One region of the Rhizobium sp. BK538 genome, then DNA from elsewhere that is predicted to be linked to it. Evidence: predicted binding sites of a transcription regulator. Region 1 holds the regulator's gene; the other holds the start of a gene.

The links. Region 1 encodes PhoB, which activates phosphate uptake and scavenging genes when phosphate is short. Its sites were predicted from a motif close to TGTCATNNANCTGTCAT; they were not measured.
Region 2: the regulator PhoB is predicted to act here: its motif matches at 3,893-3,909, upstream of FHX09_RS16860 (DUF47 family protein).

The regions. Positions count from the first base shown of each region.
Region 1 covers NZ_JACIFT010000010.1:215,518-225,044, forward strand. The annotation lists gene FHX09_RS14780 (aspartate aminotransferase family protein) at 1-533, opposite strand, end outside; gene FHX09_RS14785 (GcrA family cell cycle regulator) at 962-1,495, shown strand; gene phoB (phosphate regulon transcriptional regulator PhoB) at 1,593-2,276, opposite strand; gene phoU (phosphate signaling complex protein PhoU) at 2,313-3,026, opposite strand; gene pstB (phosphate ABC transporter ATP-binding protein PstB) at 3,070-3,885, opposite strand; gene pstA (phosphate ABC transporter permease PstA) at 3,900-5,222, opposite strand; gene pstC (phosphate ABC transporter permease subunit PstC) at 5,219-6,700, opposite strand; gene FHX09_RS14815 (substrate-binding domain-containing protein) at 6,851-7,885, opposite strand; gene phoR (phosphate regulon sensor histidine kinase PhoR) at 8,083-9,306, opposite strand.
Region 2 covers NZ_JACIFT010000012.1:180,990-190,516, forward strand. The annotation lists tRNA gene FHX09_RS16845 (tRNA-Cys) at 870-943, opposite strand; partial or broken gene FHX09_RS16850 (IS110 family transposase) at 2,124-3,225, opposite strand; gene FHX09_RS16855 (BA14K family protein) at 3,329-3,763, opposite strand; gene FHX09_RS16860 (DUF47 family protein) at 3,962-4,603, shown strand; gene FHX09_RS16865 (inorganic phosphate transporter) at 4,603-5,607, shown strand; gene FHX09_RS29955 (hypothetical protein) at 5,609-5,905, opposite strand; tRNA gene FHX09_RS16870 (tRNA-Asn) at 6,023-6,097, shown strand; partial or broken gene FHX09_RS30495 (hypothetical protein) at 6,489-6,790, shown strand; partial or broken gene FHX09_RS29960 (SAM-dependent methyltransferase) at 6,926-7,170, shown strand; gene FHX09_RS16875 (SDR family NAD(P)-dependent oxidoreductase) at 7,252-8,085, opposite strand; gene FHX09_RS16880 (ChrR family anti-sigma-E factor) at 8,186-8,878, opposite strand; gene FHX09_RS16885 (cysteine synthase A) at 9,065-9,527, shown strand, end outside.

The DNA of each region.
Region 1 (9,527 bases):
CCGGCCGTCTCGCTGGTGACGGCGCTGCGAACGGCATCGAGATCGCCGAACGGAACCTGATCGAAGCCGGGCGCCTTCGGGCCGAAGCCTTCGAGGTACTTCTCTTGGCCACCGGCAGCAATCGTCGCCAGCGTACGACCATGGAAGGCACCTTCAAAGGTGATGATATGAAACCGCTCGCAATGGCCCTTTGAGAACTGATAGCGGCGCGCGGTCTTGATCGCGCATTCCAGGGCTTCTGCGCCGGAGTTCGTAAAGAACACCTTGTCGGCGAAGGTCGCCTCGGTCAGCCGCTTCGCGAGCGTTTCCTGACCCGGGATTTCGTAGATATTGGACAGGTGCCAGACCTTGTCGGCCTGCTCTTTCAGCGCGCCTACCACATGCGGATGGCCGTGGCCGACGGAGGTGACGGCAACGCCTGCGCCGAAATCAAGATATCGCTCGCCCGTTTCGGTGATCAGCCATACGCCCTCGCCTCGCTCGAACCGCAGCGGGGCACGAGAGTAGGTATCGTAAAGCGCGGCTTCAGCCATGGCGCGATCTCCTGTCATTGACCACAAGCGGCCGGACTCCGGCTAAGGAAAGCGGGTCCGGAAAATTAAAAATGCCGCCTTTCGGCGGCGAGCAGCACTATTTACTTTTCGCACTGCAATGTCAACAAAACTGAGGTTTTCCTGCATGCGTCAAGCCGCCATCCGGAGGCGCTGGAGCTATCAACAACTAATGTTGCAGAAATGACTCTCTCGCCCAGCAAGTTGGGGAAAACTTGAAATTCGATTCGCCGAGATTCAACCGACTCTTGTCACAGACTCAGCCTCACACTAGGTTAAAACTCAATTACTAGACTGCATGCGGCGGAACTAGTCACCAAAATCGAGCAAGCGTTTCTTGCCTCGGATACGTCCGGGGCAATGGTGAGGGATTCTGCCTGCACCAACGCTAATAAGGCGGAGACAGGGGCATGAACTGGACAGACGAGCGCGTTGAAAAACTGAAGAAGCTGTGGTCCGAGGGCCTGAGCGCCAGCCAGATCGCAGCGCAACTTGGCGGTGTAAGCCGTAACGCCGTCATTGGCAAAGTCCACCGTTTGAGTTTGCCCGGCCGCGCCAAGGCCGGAGGCTCGACGACCACTGTCAGAACGCCCAAGCGCACGACATCCGCGCCGCGCGCTCCGAACTATGCATCTCGCGTCACCACGCGCACCGTCACCCGCCAGCAGGGTGCGACGATGCTCAAGGAAGAGATCGAAATCGATGCCATCGCGGAAATCAGCTACCGTCCGGCCGCAAACGTCGTCGTTCCGATTTCTCGCCGCCTCGGCCTGACGGAACTGACCGAGCGCACCTGCAAGTGGCCGGTCGGCGATCCGCTGAAGGACGACTTCCACTTCTGCGGCTGCGAATCCCCAGACTCCTCCCCTTACTGCACCTATCACCAGCGCATGGCCTATCAGCCGGTCAACGAGCGCCGCAAGGCCGCCAACCGGGTCGCCTGACCCGGAAGCCGGATAAGGAACAAAGAAAACGGGCCCTCGCGGGCCGCCTCGCGGGCCCGTTTTTCGTTGGACGGTGTGGATGCCTCTCAGGAGAGCTTTAGGCTTCCATGGAATAGCCGGCACCGCGAACGGTGCGGATGACATCCTGCATGTTGGAGAAGTTCAGCGCCTTGCGCAGACGCCCGACATGAACGTCGACGGTACGCTCGTCGACATAGATGTCATGACCCCAGACGCCGTCGAGCAGCTGGGAGCGCGAGAAGACACGGCCAGGGGATGCCATCAGGAACTCGAGAAGCCGGAATTCGGTCGGACCGAGACGGACTTCGCGGCTCTTGCGATGAACGCGGTGCGTCTCGCGGTCAAGCTCGATGTCGCCGCACTTCAGCAGCGTGGAAAGTACCTCCGGCTTGGCACGACGAAGCATCGCCTTGACGCGGGCGACGAGCTCCGGCGTCGAGAACGGCTTGACGACGTAGTCGTCGGCGCCGGTGGAGAGGCCGCGAACACGCTCACTCTCCTCGCCGCGAGCTGTCAGCATGATGATCGGCAGGCGCTCCGTTTCCGGCCGCATGCGCAGGCGACGGCAGAGCTCGATGCCTGATACGCCCGGCAGCATCCAATCGAGGATCAGAAGGTCCGGCGTGCGTTCCTGCAGCCGGATCTCGGCCTCGTCGCCGCGCAGGATTGTGTCGACCTCAAAGCCTTCAGCCTCAAGGTTATAGCGAAGAAGTACGCTCAGTGCTTCTTCATCTTCAACGACAGCTACTTTTGGTATCATTCGTTTCGGTCTCCTGGGGGCGCGGTCGCGGAACGATTATTCCGTAACGGCGCCGACGGTGTTGGCGGTATCGTCCTTCGGACGTTCGCCTTCCGGCTGAGCGCCGGTGGCCATGTAATAGATGGTTTCGGCAATGTTGGTGGCGTGGTCGCCGATACGCTCGATGTTCTTGGCGCAGAACAGAAGATGCGTGCAGCTGGTGATGTTGCGCGGATCTTCCATCATGTAGGTGAGCATCTCGCGGAACAGCGAGGTGTACATCGCGTCGATTTCCTCGTCGCGCTCACGGATCGACTTTGCCTTGTCGGCAGCACGGCTCGTATAGACGTCGAGCACTTCCTTGAGCTGGACAAGCGCCAGTTCGGAAAGGTGCTCGAGGCCGCGGGCGAGCTTGCGCGGCACGCCGGCGCTCTGGACCGCGATGACGCGCTTGGCGGTATTCTTGCCGAGATCGCCGACGCGCTCGAGATCGGCCGCAATGCGGATCGAACCCATGATCTCGCGAAGGTCGGCCGCCATCGGCTGGCGACGGGCGATGGTCACGATCGCCTTGTCCCCGATTTCGCGTTCAGCGTGGTCAAGGATCACGTCGTCGGAGATGACCTTCTGGGCCAGGGCCGTATCGCCGTTGACGAGAGCGCGAACGGCATCCGAAACCATCTGCTCGGCAAGGCCGCCCATTTCCGAAATACGGCGGGACAGGAATTTCAGATCGTCGTCGTAGGCAGAAAAGATATGTGTCGATGCCATAGGGCTCATCCTTGAGTATGGTGAGGGTTGCCGACGCCGGCGATCAACCGAAGCGACCCATGATGTAGTCCTGGGTGCGCGGATCGTCCGGGTTGGTGAACATCTTGTCGGTATCGTTCTCTTCGACGAGGTTGCCGAGGTGGAACATGGCCGTGCGCTGCGAAACACGGGCGGCCTGCTGCATCGAGTGCGTCACGATGACGATCGTGTAGTTCTCGCGAAGCTCGTGGATCAGTTCCTCGACCTTTGCCGTCGCAATCGGATCGAGTGCCGAGCATGGCTCGTCCATCAGGATCACTTCAGGGCTCACCGCAACAGCGCGGGCGATGCAAAGGCGCTGCTGCTGGCCTCCGGAAAGACCAGTGCCGGCTTCATGAACGCGATCCTTCACCTCGTTCCACAGGCCGGCGCGCTGCAGGCTGAGTTCGACGATCTGGTCCATGTCGGCCTTCGACTTGGCGAGACCGTGGATGCGCGGGCCGTAGGCGACGTTCTCGTAGATCGTCTTCGGGAACGGGTTCGGCTTCTGGAACACCATGCCGACGCGGGCACGGAGCTCCACGACGTCGATGTCAGGATCATAGATATCATCACCATCGAGCGTGATCTTGCCGGTGACGCGGCAACCGTCGATCGTGTCGTTCATACGATTCAGGCTGCGCAGGAAGGTAGACTTGCCGCAACCTGACGGGCCGATCAGCGCCGTCACCGTGTTTTCGCGAATGTTCAGCTTCACGTCGAAGAGCGCGCGCTTCTCGCCGTAGTAAACCGAGACGTCCTGGCCGATCATCTTATAGGGAACGGTATTCATCTTCTGATCCAGAGCCTTCTCAACTGCTGCTTCCGTCAACATGTTCATAATGTCTACTCCGTTTACCAGCGGCGCTCAAAGCGACGACGCAAGAGAATGGCTCCGAGGTTCATGACGATCAGGAACAGGAGCAGGACTATGATAGCGCCAGAGGTACGCTCGACGAAGGCGCGCTCGGCTTCGTTGGCCCACATGTAGACCTGCACCGGCAGAGCCGTCGACGGATCGAGCGGAGTGCTCGGTGCATTGGCCACGAAGGCGACCATGCCGATGAGGAGCAGCGGTGCGGTCTCGCCAAGCGCGTGCGCCAGGCCGATGATCGTGCCGGTGAGAATACCCGGCATGGCCAGCGGCAGCACATGATGGAACACCATCTGCATCTTCGAAGCGCCGAGGCCGAGAGCAGCCGCCCGGATCGACGGCGGCACTGCGCGAAGCGCTGCGCGGGTTGCGATGATAATCGTCGGCAAGGTCATCAGCGTCAGCACCAGACCGCCGACCAGCGATGCGGAACGCGGCAGGCCGGCGAAGTTGATGAAGACGGCGAGGCCGAGCAGACCATAGACGATCGAGGGAACGGCTGCGAGGTTGTTGATGTTGACCTCGATCAGGTCCGTCAGCTTGTTCTTCGGTGCAAATTCTTCGAGGTAGATCGAAGCGGCAACACCGATCGGCAGCGAAAGTACGAGCACGATCAACATCAGGTAAAGCGAGCCGATCAGGGCGACGCCGAGACCGGCGGCCTCGGGGCGGCTGGAGTTGCCGTTGACGAAGAGCCCGGTGTTGAACGTCTTGTGCAACGTCCCGCTTTCCGCCAGCTGGTTCATCCAGCCAACCTGCCTGTCGTTCACCTTGCGGTTCTTCTCGTCCACCTTCAGATCGATCTGACCCTTGTTGGCGGAGTCGATGTTGGCGTCGGCAAGCAGCGTCACATTGACCGTCTTGCCGATCAGCGATGGATCAGCGATGACCATGTCGCGCAACCGGATGGGCGCTCCCTTGGAAATCATCGCGGTCGCGTCACGGACCTCTGGACGGCTCGACGCATTGAGGTTCAGCGCCTTGATCATCGCGTCACGGATGAGCACGGGATAGTTGGCGGCAACCAGCACCGACGGATCGGTGGCGCGCTTGTTGTTCGGGTCGATCGTCTTCTCGCTGAACTCGATCGGCAGCGTGATCACCGTCTGCTGGAAGGCGGTGTAGCCCTTGCTGATGACGCTCGTGAGCAGGATCGCCAGAAAGATCAGGCCGAAGGAGATTGCCGCGACGCCATAGGCGCGGAAGCGGCGTTCGGCGGCATAGCGGCGCTTGAGGCCGATATCGCGGCGTTCGGGTGCCTTGGAGACAACGACACCCTCAACCGGAGAAACAATATCCGTCATTCGTACTGCTCCCGGTATTTGCGCACGATGTAGAGCGCGTAGATGTTGAGGCAAAGCGTGATGAAAAACAGCGTGATGCCCAAAGCAAAGGCAACAAGCGTCTGCGGCGACGTAAATTCGAGGTCGCCCGTCAGCTGGTTGACGATCTTGACCGTCACCGTCGTCATCGGCTCGAACGGGTTGATCTGGATGCGGGCGGCAACACCTGCCGCAAGCACGACGATCATCGTTTCACCGACGGCGCGCGAGGCGGTCATCAGCAGCGCGCCGACGATGCCGGGAAGCGCTGCGGGAAGCACGACCTTCTTGATCGTTTCCGAGCGCGTGGCGCCGAGACCGAGCGAACCATCCCGCAGGGCGCGCGGGACTGCGGTGATAATATCGTCAGACAGGGACGAAACATACGGGATCAGCATGATGCCCATGACGATACCGGCGGTCAGAACGCTCTGCGCCTGAATGAAGTTCGCATAGTTGCCGGTCAGGAGGCCGTTGACCTGCGAGGAAAGGTCGCGGAGGAAGGGGCCGACGGTGACAAGAGCGAAGAAGCCATAGACGATCGTCGGAATACCGGCGAGAACTTCGAGCAGCGGCTTTGCAATCGAGCGGACCTTGGGAGCGGCATACTCCGCCATGTAGATCGCGGCGAACAAGCCGACCGGCACCGCGACGAGCATCGCCACGAAGCCAATGTAGAGCGTGCCGAGCAACAGCGGGATCAGGCCGAATTGCCCGAAGGACGAGCTGCCGGCACCGGCAAAGCGCGGATCCCAGACCGTTCCGAAGAAGAAGTCTGCGGCAGGAACTGTCGCGAAGAAGTGGGCGGCTTCCGTCAGCATCGACAGAACGATACCGATCGTCGTCAGAATGGCGATCGACGACGCCAGAAGCAGGCCCCAAAGCATGACGCGTTCGACGCGGTTTCGCGCACGGAACCGCGGTGCGACTTCGCGAAGCGCATAAAATGCGCCAGCAACGGCAAGAACGAGAACCAGCGCCGTCATGACGAGGCGGCTGGAGCCGGATTCCGCGTTAAGCATCTGCGCCGCATCGATCATGTAGGGCTGTGGCTGACCGGCAAGCGGAACACCCTTCGCAGCAAGCTTTGCCTGGAGGCCAGCCGGATCGCTGGCAGCACCGCTGATCTCCTCCGGAGCGAGCAGCGGCAAGCCGCGCGCAATGGCGTTGACCATGCCGTAGTTCAAATTCTGCTGCGCAGCGGGCTGCGCCTTGATGTCGTCCGGAAACGATCCGCGGACGGAGGCTTCAATGATCGAAGGGCTGATTGCCAACCAGGCGCACAGCACGATCAGTGCCGGCAGGATTGTCCAGATCGCCGCATAGGCGCCATAGTAACCCGGTCGTGAATGCAACGCAGAGGACTTGCCTCCGACAAGTGCCGTAGCGCGGCTGCGGGCTGCCAGAAAGCCAGCGGCGCCCAGCACCGCGAGGCACAGGAGTATGACGGATGTGCTCATTCGTAAGGTCCCCAGGCCCTTTGACCCCAAAAAGCGGAAACGGCAGGCGGACCGATCCGGCTCTCAAACTTGGAGAAGTTCAAACCCCGTCCCCAACTGGCGGAACAAGGCAATGCCGGCGCGATCTGGTGATCGCGCCGGCAAAGGTCATTACATGGTCTTGCCGTCTTCAACGCCCTTGCGGATCGCGTCGCGCTCTGCGTCCGGAGCAGCAACGAGGCCGTATTCAGCGAGCGGGCCGTCGGGGCCGATCATCTGGTCGGAAACGAAGAAGCTGACGTATTCCTTGAGACCCGGGATGACGCCGAGGTGTGCCTTCTTGACGTAGAAGAACAGCGGACGGGAAACCGGGTACGTGCCGTTCGCGATGGTTTCGGTCGACGGAACGATACCGTTGACGCTCGCAACCTTCAGCTTGTCAGCATTGTTTTCATAGAAGGAAAGGCCGAAGACGCCAACGCCGGTCTTGTTGGCAGCGATGCGCGCCAGCGTTTCCGGATAGTCGCCGTCGATGTCGACAGCAGCGCCGTCCTTACGGACTGCGACGCAAGCCTTGGTCTGAGCAGCCTTGTCGGTGATTTCCTTGGCGATCACGTCGAGAGCGCCGGAGGCCTTGCAGCCTGCTGCGAGAACGTTCTGTTCGAAGACTTCGCGCGTGCCGTGCTTTTCGCCCGGGATGTAGGCAGCGATGTCAACAGCCGGGAGCTTCGGATTAACTTCCGACCACTTCTTGTACGGGTTGTTGACGAGCTTGCCGTCTACGACAACCTGAGCGGCCAAAGCCTTGTAGATGTCGGCCGGGACGTAGGCAACGTCCGGGTTGGACGAGTCGGTTGCGAAGACGATACCGTCGTAACCGATCTTGACTTCCTGGATGTCGGTTACGCCGGCTGCCTTGCAGGCGTCCAGTTCCTTGGCGTTGATCGGACGCGAAGCGTTGGCAACGTCGATGCTATCAGGGCCGACGCCCTTGCAGAATTCCTTGAGGCCAGCGCCCGTGCCGCCGGATTCAACGACCGGCGTCTTGAAGTCCTTGAAGGTTTCGCCGAAGGTTTCGGCAACGATCTTGGCGTAAGGCAGGACGGTGGACGAGCCAGCAACCTGAACCTGGTCGCGAGCAACGGCCGCGCCAGCGAAAGCGGCGGAAGCGGCAAGTGCTGCGACCGTGAGTTTAAAAGCGTTCATAACAATCTCCCGGGCATATAGCGGTCTGAGTGCGGCCTTGAGCGGCCCTTGGCGGTGCCGTCTATCAGCGGCCCGCTCTCTTTAGCCTCTGATGGCTAGAGCTTTTATGTCATTTTGACGAAACATTTGTGACAGGTTAAAGATCTGAATTTATTGATAAAAATTCTATTGCAATAGCAAACGTTTACAGTTTTATGTCAAAACCGCACGGTGAAGCTCGTCCCCTTCCCGACTTCCGACTTGACGATGAGGCGCGCCCGGTGTCGCGTCAGGATGTGCTTGACGATAGCAAGGCCCAACCCCGTGCCCTTCTTCGAGCGGCTATCCTCGATGCTCACGCGGTAGAATCGCTCCGTCAGGCGCGGCACGTGCTCGGCTGGAATGCCCGGTCCCTTGTCGATCACGGTAACTTCCACCGGCTCGCCCTGACCGTTCTTAAGGAAGACATCAACGGTCTTGCCCTCCTGCCCATATTTGCAGGCATTTTCTATGAGGTTTTCAAAGACCTGAACCAGCTCATCACGGTCGCCAAGCACCTCTGCTTTGCCCTGCGGAAGATGCAAAGCGATCTCGACCCCGACGTCATTTGCAAGAGGCACCAGCGAATCCCTGACGTGCCCGAGCAAAGGAACCAGATCGACTTTCTCGTCCGGGGCGATATGAGACTTCAGTTCCAGCCTCGAAAGGGACAGCAGGTCGTCCACGAGGCGGCTCATGCGGGTAGCCTGATCCAGCATGATGCCGAGAAAGCGCTCCTGCGCCTTCGCGTCGTTCTTTGCCGGTCCCTGAATGGTCTCGATAAAGCCGCGCAGGGACGCAAGCGGCGTGCGCAACTCATGGCTGGCATTAGCGACGAAGTCGGAACGCATGCGGTCGATGCGGCGGACTTCGGAAATATCCCGAAAAGAAACCACGAAGAAACGCTCATCAGCAGGCTGCTGCCCGTCAAGATCCACAGGCGCGCTGCGGACGATGTAAACACGCTCGGATGGCAGGCGTTCGGAGTGCTCGATCTGGTTCGGTGCATTGGTCGCGATCGTTTCACTGATGATGTCGAGGACGCCAGGCGAGCGCAGGCGCGCGGAAATATGGGCACCAATCGTGGCCTCGCCAAACGCCTTTTCGGCTGCATGGTTCTGGTAAAGTACCGAGGCATCATCGGAAAGCACCATGACCGGGATATCGAGCGCCGCTAGCGTCGCGGTAACTTCGACCAGGCGGCTGGCGGGGAGGTCGATAGTCTCTGGAACAGGTTCTGGCGTGACGTCCCGGATGATCGGAACCGAGTGCCACAAAGCGGTAACGATCATCAGCAACAGAAGACCGAGCACGACCCACTTGTTCGCGCCTGCGGCAAGCGCGATCAGTGCGATCAGCAGCGCCACGAGCAGGACGGGGCGCTCCTGCCGAATGCGCAAAATCAGGCTTCGTGTCCATGGCGTCTCGTCTTGCAACTGCCCCTCGCGATTTCGACTCGTACTTCTATCTTCAAACTCTGCCTGATAGCCGTGAATCATGACAGAAGTTTTCGGCTGCAGCCAGCAGACGCAAAAGCCATGATGGGAACGCACAGGAATTTCGGCAAACTGCAAGACATTTGATTTTTAACGAGAAATATGGTCGCCTGTGCTCAACAAAACTC
Region 2 (9,527 bases), on a different contig from region 1:
TCGATCCCGGAGCCTCCCCAGCCCCTCCCCAGTCGACAACCCGGCCGGGGCCGAATACAGCCGGGGCCGCTCGGTTTACGGCGAAGGCTACTGCAACTCGGTTTCCTCTTCTATGTCGATGAGAATGCCGTGGCGCAACGCTTCTTCCTTGGCCTCTTTCAGGGCCTCCTCGATCAGTATAGCCAGCATGTCGGCATGCAGTTCACGGCTCCACCAGGTGCGGTATTTTAGTCGCCGACTTCATAGGCGCTCCTCAGAACTGAAGATGAAGCTTCAGCGCCCTACCGAAAACTCGGCGATCGCCGAGTTGGTCGTGGGAAACGTCCGCGTAGGCTAGTGCCTTGCGGATTTTCATATGCCGGTGGAGAAAATGTCGTCGAAGTTTAGCCGTGGAGGGAGGGCGCTCCAGAAGCGTCCGACCCGAACCGCCGAGCTGCTCGGCGGGATGAGGTAACTATGACCGGGAGAGGGCGACCAACTTGGCCGCCCCCTCAGCATTGCTGGGACAGAAAACTCACCCCCGCCCTGTCTGCCGCGGACAGGAAGATGGAGCTGATCAAGGAGTGGGTCCGATACCTTCAAAGCCCCGTGTTATCCCCGGCAGACCAGTAAGAGGAGCATAGCGCTGTTGTAAGAGTTGGCCCAGATGGACCTAGGTCCTAGTCCGATTGGAGTAGGTGGATTGGCGAGCTCGCTGCAAACAAATTTCGCGGGATTGAAGCGGCAAGAGACGTGCTGCCAGCTGGCGATTGGACAGCAAGCTGAAAATCGGATTAAGACGCCACTGCCCGATCCGGCATGGCGAGGTCAACGCGACCTGATCAGAAAATCCGGCCGTAAATCAATATCTTACGGATAGAAAATAGAGTTGGAGGCCTCGCCCGGAATTGAACCGGGGTACAAGGATTTGCAGTCCTCTGCGTCACCACTCCGCCACGAGGCCTCACGCGGTCGAAAAATCGAACCGTGGCGGTCGTTTAGAACCATCCTAGAAAAATCGCAAGAGGGTTCATTCTGAATAATGTCCTTTTTCCATTCTGAATAAGCGTTTCCAGAACGTTCTTCCACAGGCTTGACGTGAGGGTCCAGGAAGACAGATCAAAGGGCCATTACGGAATCGTATCAGGAAGCGGATGCTTCACCTTTCATGCAACTTCTCCTTGAGCGAAGGCCGGAATTCTCTTTTGCTAAAGGTATGCACCGCTCATTTCCCCCGCCGCGATATCGGACAAAGAAGCAGCCACCGCCGCTTTTTTCTACCTGGCGATCATCGTTGGCGGACTGGCTGGCTACGTTGGAACGGACCTACTCACGTCCTCGACGCCGCTTGCGGCCTTCTCCAGCGCATGCAACATCAAGGGCAACGTCAGCCTCAACACTGGCGAGCGAATCTACCACGTCCTAGGCAAAAAATATTACGACGAGACCAAGATATCGCAACTCCACGGGGAGCCTGTCAGCCGCGGGCGATATTGCATTTACTCGGATCTTAAAAGCTGCATGAGCCGTCGCCTCTGGCCTTGAAGCCATCCGCGCAGGCGAGGTTCAAAGGTTCGTTCAGCGAGCGGGCCCCCGGCCCACCGGGGGTACATGACGAACTGATTGCGGCGAGCAAGAGAAAAGCGAAAGCTGCGATTGGCTTGTGCAAGCGGATCATGGGAACTCTCCAAATTGAGCATGCTACAAGGCCTGACCGCCGAAACCTTCCGATCCCAAATAAATCAGTGTTAGTTCCGGGTTCGGACCTGCTGAAACAGCTAAGCGGCGGTAAGCATCCCACGTCCCCAGCAGGTCGTGCTGTTCAAGCGACGCGCGGAAAGGTCAAGGGACAGCCATGACATGATGAACCTGTACTCGCCTGTTGGAAAGAGGAGAGGCGAGAATCCATGTTTTTGAAGGATATGTACGACGAACCGCCTGAACGAACGTGATCTTGCCTCTCACCTTGAGCTCGTCGATCACCGTAAATGCGGCAAACCTCGACCCGGAAGCGTGGTGATGATCCCGGTCACCCTGCCGCAAAAACCGGCAGGATTTCCAATCGACAGGCCCGCCGGTTTCTGTGATCAACCACTCTGATCGGCTGTTGTCCTCCTTGATGAGCTAGATTTGAGCGGTATTATTCAACGCGGTGAAGCCTGGCATGCAATTGCCCAGACGAAACCCGATAGCTCACGGGCAATCGCCGTCGTTACGGTCGTCGCTGGCTTTCCGGCCTTGGTGAGCTTTCGATAGCGGCTGCACAAACGTACTTGTGCCTTCCATGCCGTGTCGCGGATCGGTTTTGGAAGCTGCTCCTGGCGCAGCAACTGTTCACGGCTGATCTTTGCAGGAAACCGATAACTCCAAGCGGCTTCGATCAGCATGCGACGGGCCGTTCCGTTGCCAGCTTTGGTAATTCCGCCCTGGCGCCGAGTTCCACCGCTCGAATGCTCCGATGGTACCAGCCCGAGATACGCCATCAATTGGCGAGGATTGGTGAAGCGACTGATATCGCCCAATTCGGCAATCATCGTAGCGGCGGTAACCAACGCCATGCCGCGCAGCGACTGCAAAGCCTGTACGACCGGGGCCAACGACCAATCGCTTAACATCATCTCGATTTGCTTCGTCAGCCGGTCTCGCCGGTCTGTTGCAGCTTCGATCGTGGCGATATGATCCTCAAGCACGATAAGGTGGATTGGTTGTTCGAAGCGGAGACCAGCCAGCCAACGGCGGTGCATCTGTGTCCAGGCTGGCCGGTTATAATGAAAGCCGTGACGCAATAGAAATCCGCTGAGTTGCTGACGCGCTTGTCTTAGGCTGCGCACCGCAGCAAGGCGTGCTCGAACCAGATCGCGCATCGCTTCATGGGCGGGATCGGGTATCCAAACCGCGCTCAACTCCCCAGCGCTGCAGCCTTGCCAGATTGTTCGCATCCCGGCGGTCCGTCTTGATGCGATCACCCGGCTTTCGTGGGATCAAAGATGGGGCGACGACCACACAGTCATGGCCAGCATCGGAAAGCTGTCGTTGAATGCCATAGCCGCAAGGTCCTGCTTCGTAGCAGAACTTCAACGTCCGGCCCGGCTGCGAAAGCTTGGCCACCATACGGGCCAACGCTGAGGGGGTATTTGCAATCTGGCCGAATGCCCTCGCGTCACTGCGCCCACCGCCATCGGCAAGCGCGACCGCAATCGTCTCTTTGTGAACGTCCAATCCGACAAATGTGATAGTCTCTTCCACGGCCCGTCTCCTATGCATGAGGCTCTGTGCGAGGATAACTTACGCAACCCTCGATACCTGCATATTGTGAGACGGGTCACCCGGTCCCAGGCGAACATTTAGTCTAGTATGGCGAGTAGCACTGCCGCCGCGGGCCATAATATGGCTGATAGGTGTTGTCATATGCCCGATAGGAGCGGTAGCGGCTGTAACACCAATCGACGTGCGAATTGCCGATCGGGCCAACCCGTGGCTGTGAAGCAATGAGGCCGCCGATGATTGCCCCCGCCGCCAGACCACCGATCAGAGCGCCGGCATCATTGTCGTGACGGCGATAGTAGTCATCACGATAGTAGCGCCTACCATAGTGGCCGTGGCGATAGCCACCGCAACGATAGACGCTGCATCGATCGTAGTTGCGGTTGTTTCTCGCGCCAGAATCTCCAAACGTGCCGCGGCTTTGAACCGAATGCTCGTCACCCGAATTTTCGGCAAAGGACGGTCCGATGCCCGACAGGCTCGTCGCAATTGCCAATACCAGTACCGCAAGCTTCTTCATTCCAGCACCTTCTCATTTCCTGCCTGTCTCGCGTTGGAAAACGCTTAGAACTTTAACGCTCAGTCAAGTCTCAAGTTCCCTGGCTCCTATTGTAATGCACGGCGCAAAAGAATCTTAGCAGGTGCAATTGTGACACTTTAATTGCAAGCCCTGCCAATTTATGACGAGCTTCTAAAAATTCTCAAACGGATGGATGGAATGCTCAGCTGGTTTCGTAGACTTTTGCCGCGTGAAGACCGGTTCTTTGACCTTTTTGCCCAGCATTCCCGGACGATCGTTGGCGCCGCGGAAGCGCTGAACGAGTTGCTCGCCGGCAGGGATACCGAGCGGCATTGCGATCGGATCGTCGCGCTCGAAAACGATGCCGACAACATCACCCGCGAGGTGCTGCTTGCGGTTCGCCGGAGCTTCATCACACCTTTCGACCGTGTCGATATCAAGGATCTGATCCAGTCGATGGATGACGCGATCGATATGATGCACAAGACTGTCAAGACGATCCGGCTCTTCGAGCAAACCCAATTCGATCCACGCATGCAAGAAATGGGCGTGGCAATCGTGCAGGCCGCCCATCTCATCGCCGAGGCGATCCCACTGCTTGATCGCATCAACGCCAACGCTCCGCGGCTCATGGCGATTGCGGAGGAAGTTACCCGCGTCGAAGGACGCTCCGACGAGTTGCACGATCACGGCCTGAAGGAACTCTTCCTCCGTCACGGCGCGTCGAATGCGATGGCCTACATCATCGGCAGCGAAATCTACGGTGAACTCGAGAAGGTCGTTGATCGCTTCGAAGACGTTGCCAACGAAATCAGCGGCATCGTGATTGAGAACGTTTGATGGACGCCACCCTCGCCTTTCCGCTGCTCGCCGGCCTGATCGCGATCGCGCTGTTCTTTGACTTCCTGAATGGCCTGCATGATGCCGCGAATTCGATCGCAACGATCGTTTCCACGCGCGTACTGCGGCCTCAGTATGCCGTCGTCTGGGCAGCTTTCTTCAATTTCATTGCGTTCCTGTTCTTCGGTCTCCATGTTGCCGAAACCCTTGGAACCGGCATCATCGACCCCAATATCGTCACGCCGCTGATCATCTTCGCGGCACTGATGGGCGCGATCGTCTGGAATATCGTCACCTGGATCTTCGGCATCCCGTCCAGCTCTTCGCATGCTCTGGTGGGCGGGCTGGTAGGCGCCGGACTAGCAAAAGTTGGCTTCAGCTCAATCGTGTGGAGCGGACTGCTGAAGACAGCGGGCGCGATCGTCATGTCGCCGTTGATCGGCTTCATGCTGGCGCTCTTCCTCGTGCTTATCGTCTCCTGGATCTTCGTTCGGCAGACACCCTTTGCTGTCGATCGAACGTTCCGCGTCCTGCAATTCGTATCCGCCTCTCTTTATTCGCTGGGCCACGGCGGCAATGATGCGCAAAAGACGATGGGCATCATCGCCGTACTTCTCTATTCGCAGGGTTATCTCGGGGGAAGCTTCCACGTGCCGCTCTGGGTCGTGCTCTCCTGCCAGACGGCCATGGCGCTTGGGACACTCTTCGGCGGCTGGCGAATCGTCCATACCATGGGGTCGAAGATCACCCGTCTGAACCCTATGCAGGGGTTCTGCGCGGAGACAGGCGGCGCTCTCACCCTCTTCGGAGCCACGTGGCTTGGGATTCCGGTTTCCACGACCCATACGATCACTGGCGCGATCATCGGCGTTGGCGCCGCGCGCCGCGTCTCGGCAGTCCGTTGGGGCCTAGCAGGCAACATCGTCGTTGCCTGGGTGATCACGCTCCCGGCTGCCGCGCTTATTTCGGCGCTCTTTTATTGCGTGGCGGGCCTTTTCAACTGATTTAAGGGGCGGGTTTCCGCCTCTTGCTCCACCAGACGGAGAATCGCCGCCGCATCCGACGCACGAGATGCAGGTCGTGCGATAGAACGATGAATCCCAACGGAATCATCCAGAAGCCGAGAACGGGCAAGAATCCCAAAAATCCACCCAGGATCAGCAGCATGCCGATCGTCATTCTGGCGAGGCGCGACCGTGGAAGCGGAATACTTACGGAGCCGAGAACGAGATGGCCGGTGTTGTGATCGATGCCAAATCGCTTGGCTCCCGATTTTCCAGTGGTATCATGTGCTTCAGTCATCCACAGGAGATGGGGTTATACAGAACGAATACAAGCGGATGTCATTTTTTTGAAAAAACCGCTTGGCAAATCGGGCAAGCATTTGTATTAGGCCACTCACACCGCGGCGAGCGGTGATCCCTGGTAGCTCAGCGGTAGAGCATTCGACTGTTAATCGACAGGTCGCCGGTTCGAATCCGGCCCGGGGAGCCAGTTTCTCAGCAATTGCTGAACACTTTCAAGAGCGGTTCGAGTTTCGAACCGCTCTTTCTTTTCTGAAATCTCTCAGGCCTTTCTCGGGAAAAGCTCACCTTTTGGTCAAGGATTGCGCTCCGTTGGTGGGCGCGATGTTCGAACTTCTTAGAGTTGAGGCTTGGGCTCGCGCTGCCCATGGTGGCGCAAAGACGATCGAAATGCCCATGGCATGCTTGCCGATCGGCGACGGGAAACAGCCCGCGAGTGTTGGGACGGCTGCTGAATAATCCGCGCTTGGGTGGATAAAAACTTCGCAACAATGCTTTTGCCGATGGACTTTGCCATGTCACCCAAACGAAAAACGACGACAAGAGGAAATCCCCATACGTAGTCCGATGATAGCGCGGCTATTCTTGCTGCGGGTCTGGCAACCTCCGCCTTTGCCTAATCCAATCCCGATCCAATCGGCCCAACGAATGGCGGTTCTACAAATCCCAGCTCCAGCACCTACTCGGGCGACTATACGAGCGGCGATAGCGGCACACATCCGATCACTGTCGCTCCGATTGACCCGACGACCACGCAGAGCATCACACCCAGCCCAAGGCAATGGATTGCCCGGGTATGCCACAGGTAAATTCGGGTATTGACACCCGTGGCGGCGAGAGTGGCGCATCCATCAGTCCCCCCTGCCGCGAATACGACAACTGATCGGGCCGATGGCCGGCTTCCAAGAGGGCCGGGATGACCGGCCCTTTTCTTGCGCTTGAACCTCCAGAAACTCTCTCCATGAAGGCAGAAACGCCTGTTCCACGCCTACCGTAGTTTCGCGCCAAGAACAAAACGCCGACGCAGGGTCACCCAGCCGAACTTGGCTGGAAAGTGAATTTGTCACTGGTCAGGGACTTTGGTTTCGGGTTAGACTACACTTGCCGAATGGCGCGAGCGTTTTTGTCGGTATGGGAGCGCGTTCGCCCATGGGGCATTGATGAGCGCTTCAAGGGCTCTGGAAATTCTGTTTATTTTATTGTGAAGCAGGCTTCCGCGCTAGAAACATAGACGTCCGCCAGGTCGTCTTTTCGCGGAGCTGACGAGAGCGGGTGGCGGCCTGTTCGACAGATGACCTCCTGTCTGGCCGCCATCCGCCTCGTCCTTGCCTCGGACGTCGACGACTACTCTGCAGGATGCGCTAGGCCCGGCCGCGCATGCTTTTCTAACGGCCGCTCCCGCCAGCCTGTGAAGCGATTCACTGCCCAGAAATAGAGATTGTAAGGCAGGAGATTGACGAGCTTCATCATGTAGGTGAAGCGCTTCGGGAAGCTAATCTCGAAGCTTTGAGACTTGAGGCCCGCCGAAATCTGTTCTGCTGCCTCCTCCACCGACACCAGCGAGGGCGTGGGAAATTGGTTTCTCTTCATTGCGGACGTATCGACGAAGCCCGGATTGATGAGCTGGATGCGGATGCCCATCTTGTCGAGATCGAATTTGAGGCTCTCCGCCATATTGATCAAGGCGGCTTGTGTGGCGCCGTAGGCCGCACCTGTCGGCAGGCCGCCGTAGCCTGAAACAGACGCGACGATGGCAATTTGCCCCTGCCCCTTCGCCTTCATGTGCCGCACCGCAGGGACGAGGCAATTCACAACGCCCTGCAGATTGACCGCGAAACTCTGCTCAAAATCAGTAAGCTTCAACTCCTCCGCATGGACGGGGAGATAAACGCCGGCGTTAAAGACCGCCAACGCGAGCGCGCCATGTTCATATTCGATTGAAGCGAGCACATGCTCCATGTCTTCGGCGTTGGTGACATCTCCGTCCAGCACGATGATGCTGCCGGGCAGATCGGAAGCCTCGACCTGCAATTCGGCAAGCTTTTCATGATCGCGAGCGGTGACAGCGACCTTGTATCCGTCTCCGGCAAGCTTGAGTGCCAACGCTCGCCCAATTCCGCAACTCGCACCCGAAATCCAGGCAATTCCGTGTTCTGGACGAGCGACAAAGTCTTGCATGGCACATATCCTCCGGGCTGTTTTCTGAACGTCAAAACAGGTCCGGGAGTTCCTCGCCATCTCCCGGATTCAACGCAATATCACGCCATTGTGGCTGCTTTCAGCCGATCAGGTCACCTATCAGCTGACGCAAAGATCCGGTCAGCTTGACCGGCGCATCGAGAACCGAAAACGCGATGCAGGGACGGTCCCTTTCGGCGATCGGCCGATGGTCGACGCTCTCGTCTGCTACCGAGATATCGCCAGGTCCGAAACGGCCGCGTGCGTCGTTGAACGCGCCGTCCAGGATTAAGGTGAGTTCCATTCCCTTGTGGGTATGCGCGGGCAGCGCCCGGCCGGCCTTGATCCACATCAGGCTGACTTCGCAGCCATCGATGTCGGTGGAGTATTCCTTGAAGCCTGGAAGCTTCGTCTTCCAAGGCACTGTATCCACATCATAACCGACCAGATTGCGAATCGCCTTCGGGAAGAAGCCCCCGTGTGCCTGTAGATCGGCTGGCGCGTGATCTTCGGCCGGCGGCGCGGAGGCGAAGACGGCAGCGACCCGTGCCTCGCGATCGCCGATCGCAGTCTCCGGTATCTGCTCGAGAGCCTCACCAGCCAGGGCTTCAAGATCGCTCACGAGCAGACGATGATCTGCCTTCATTTCGAGATGCGATTCCACGAGCACCCGCGCCGGCTCAAGTAGAGATCCGGCGACGTAATGCGCCATCAGTGCATCGACCGTGTCGATATGCTCGTGAACCATGACGGTTTCGGTGATTTCCGCTTTTATAGATTGCTTTGTCATCATCCGTACGTTGAAAGTCAATCTCCGGATCACGACGGTCGCAAACGGCTCTGGCTCAAGCGCCCCGGACCACGATGAAGTCTAATTTTGTCGCTGCGCTCAAAGGGATGGAATAGCATTTCTTGCCAACCTAGCCTTGTGAAGGGAAAAGACCGTTCCTAAACTAAGCGTTCAAAAGAGGCAGAGTCCATGACCGTCTATCCGTCCGTTCTAGAGGCAATCGGCAACACCCCCTTGATCAAGCTCAAGGGCGCGTCGGAAGCGACCGGCTGCACTATCCTCGGTAAAGCGGAATTTCTCAATCCGGGCCAGTCGGTCAAGGATCGCGCCGCGCTTTACATCATTCGCGATGCAGAGAAGAAAGGTTTGCTGAGACCGGGCGGAGTTATCGTCGAGGGGACGGCCGGCAATACCGGTATCGGCTTGACCGTCGTTGCAAAGGCGCTTGGATACCGAACCGTCATCGTCATCCCGGAGACCCAGAGCCAGGAAAAGAAGGACGCCCTGAAATTGCTCGGTGCCGAGCTCGTCGAGGTGCCCGCCGTTCCCTACAAGAACCCGAACAACTACGTGAAGGTATCCGGAAGGCTTGCCGAGCAGCTGGCGAAGACGGACCCGAACGGCGCGATCTGGGCAAACCAGTTCGACAATG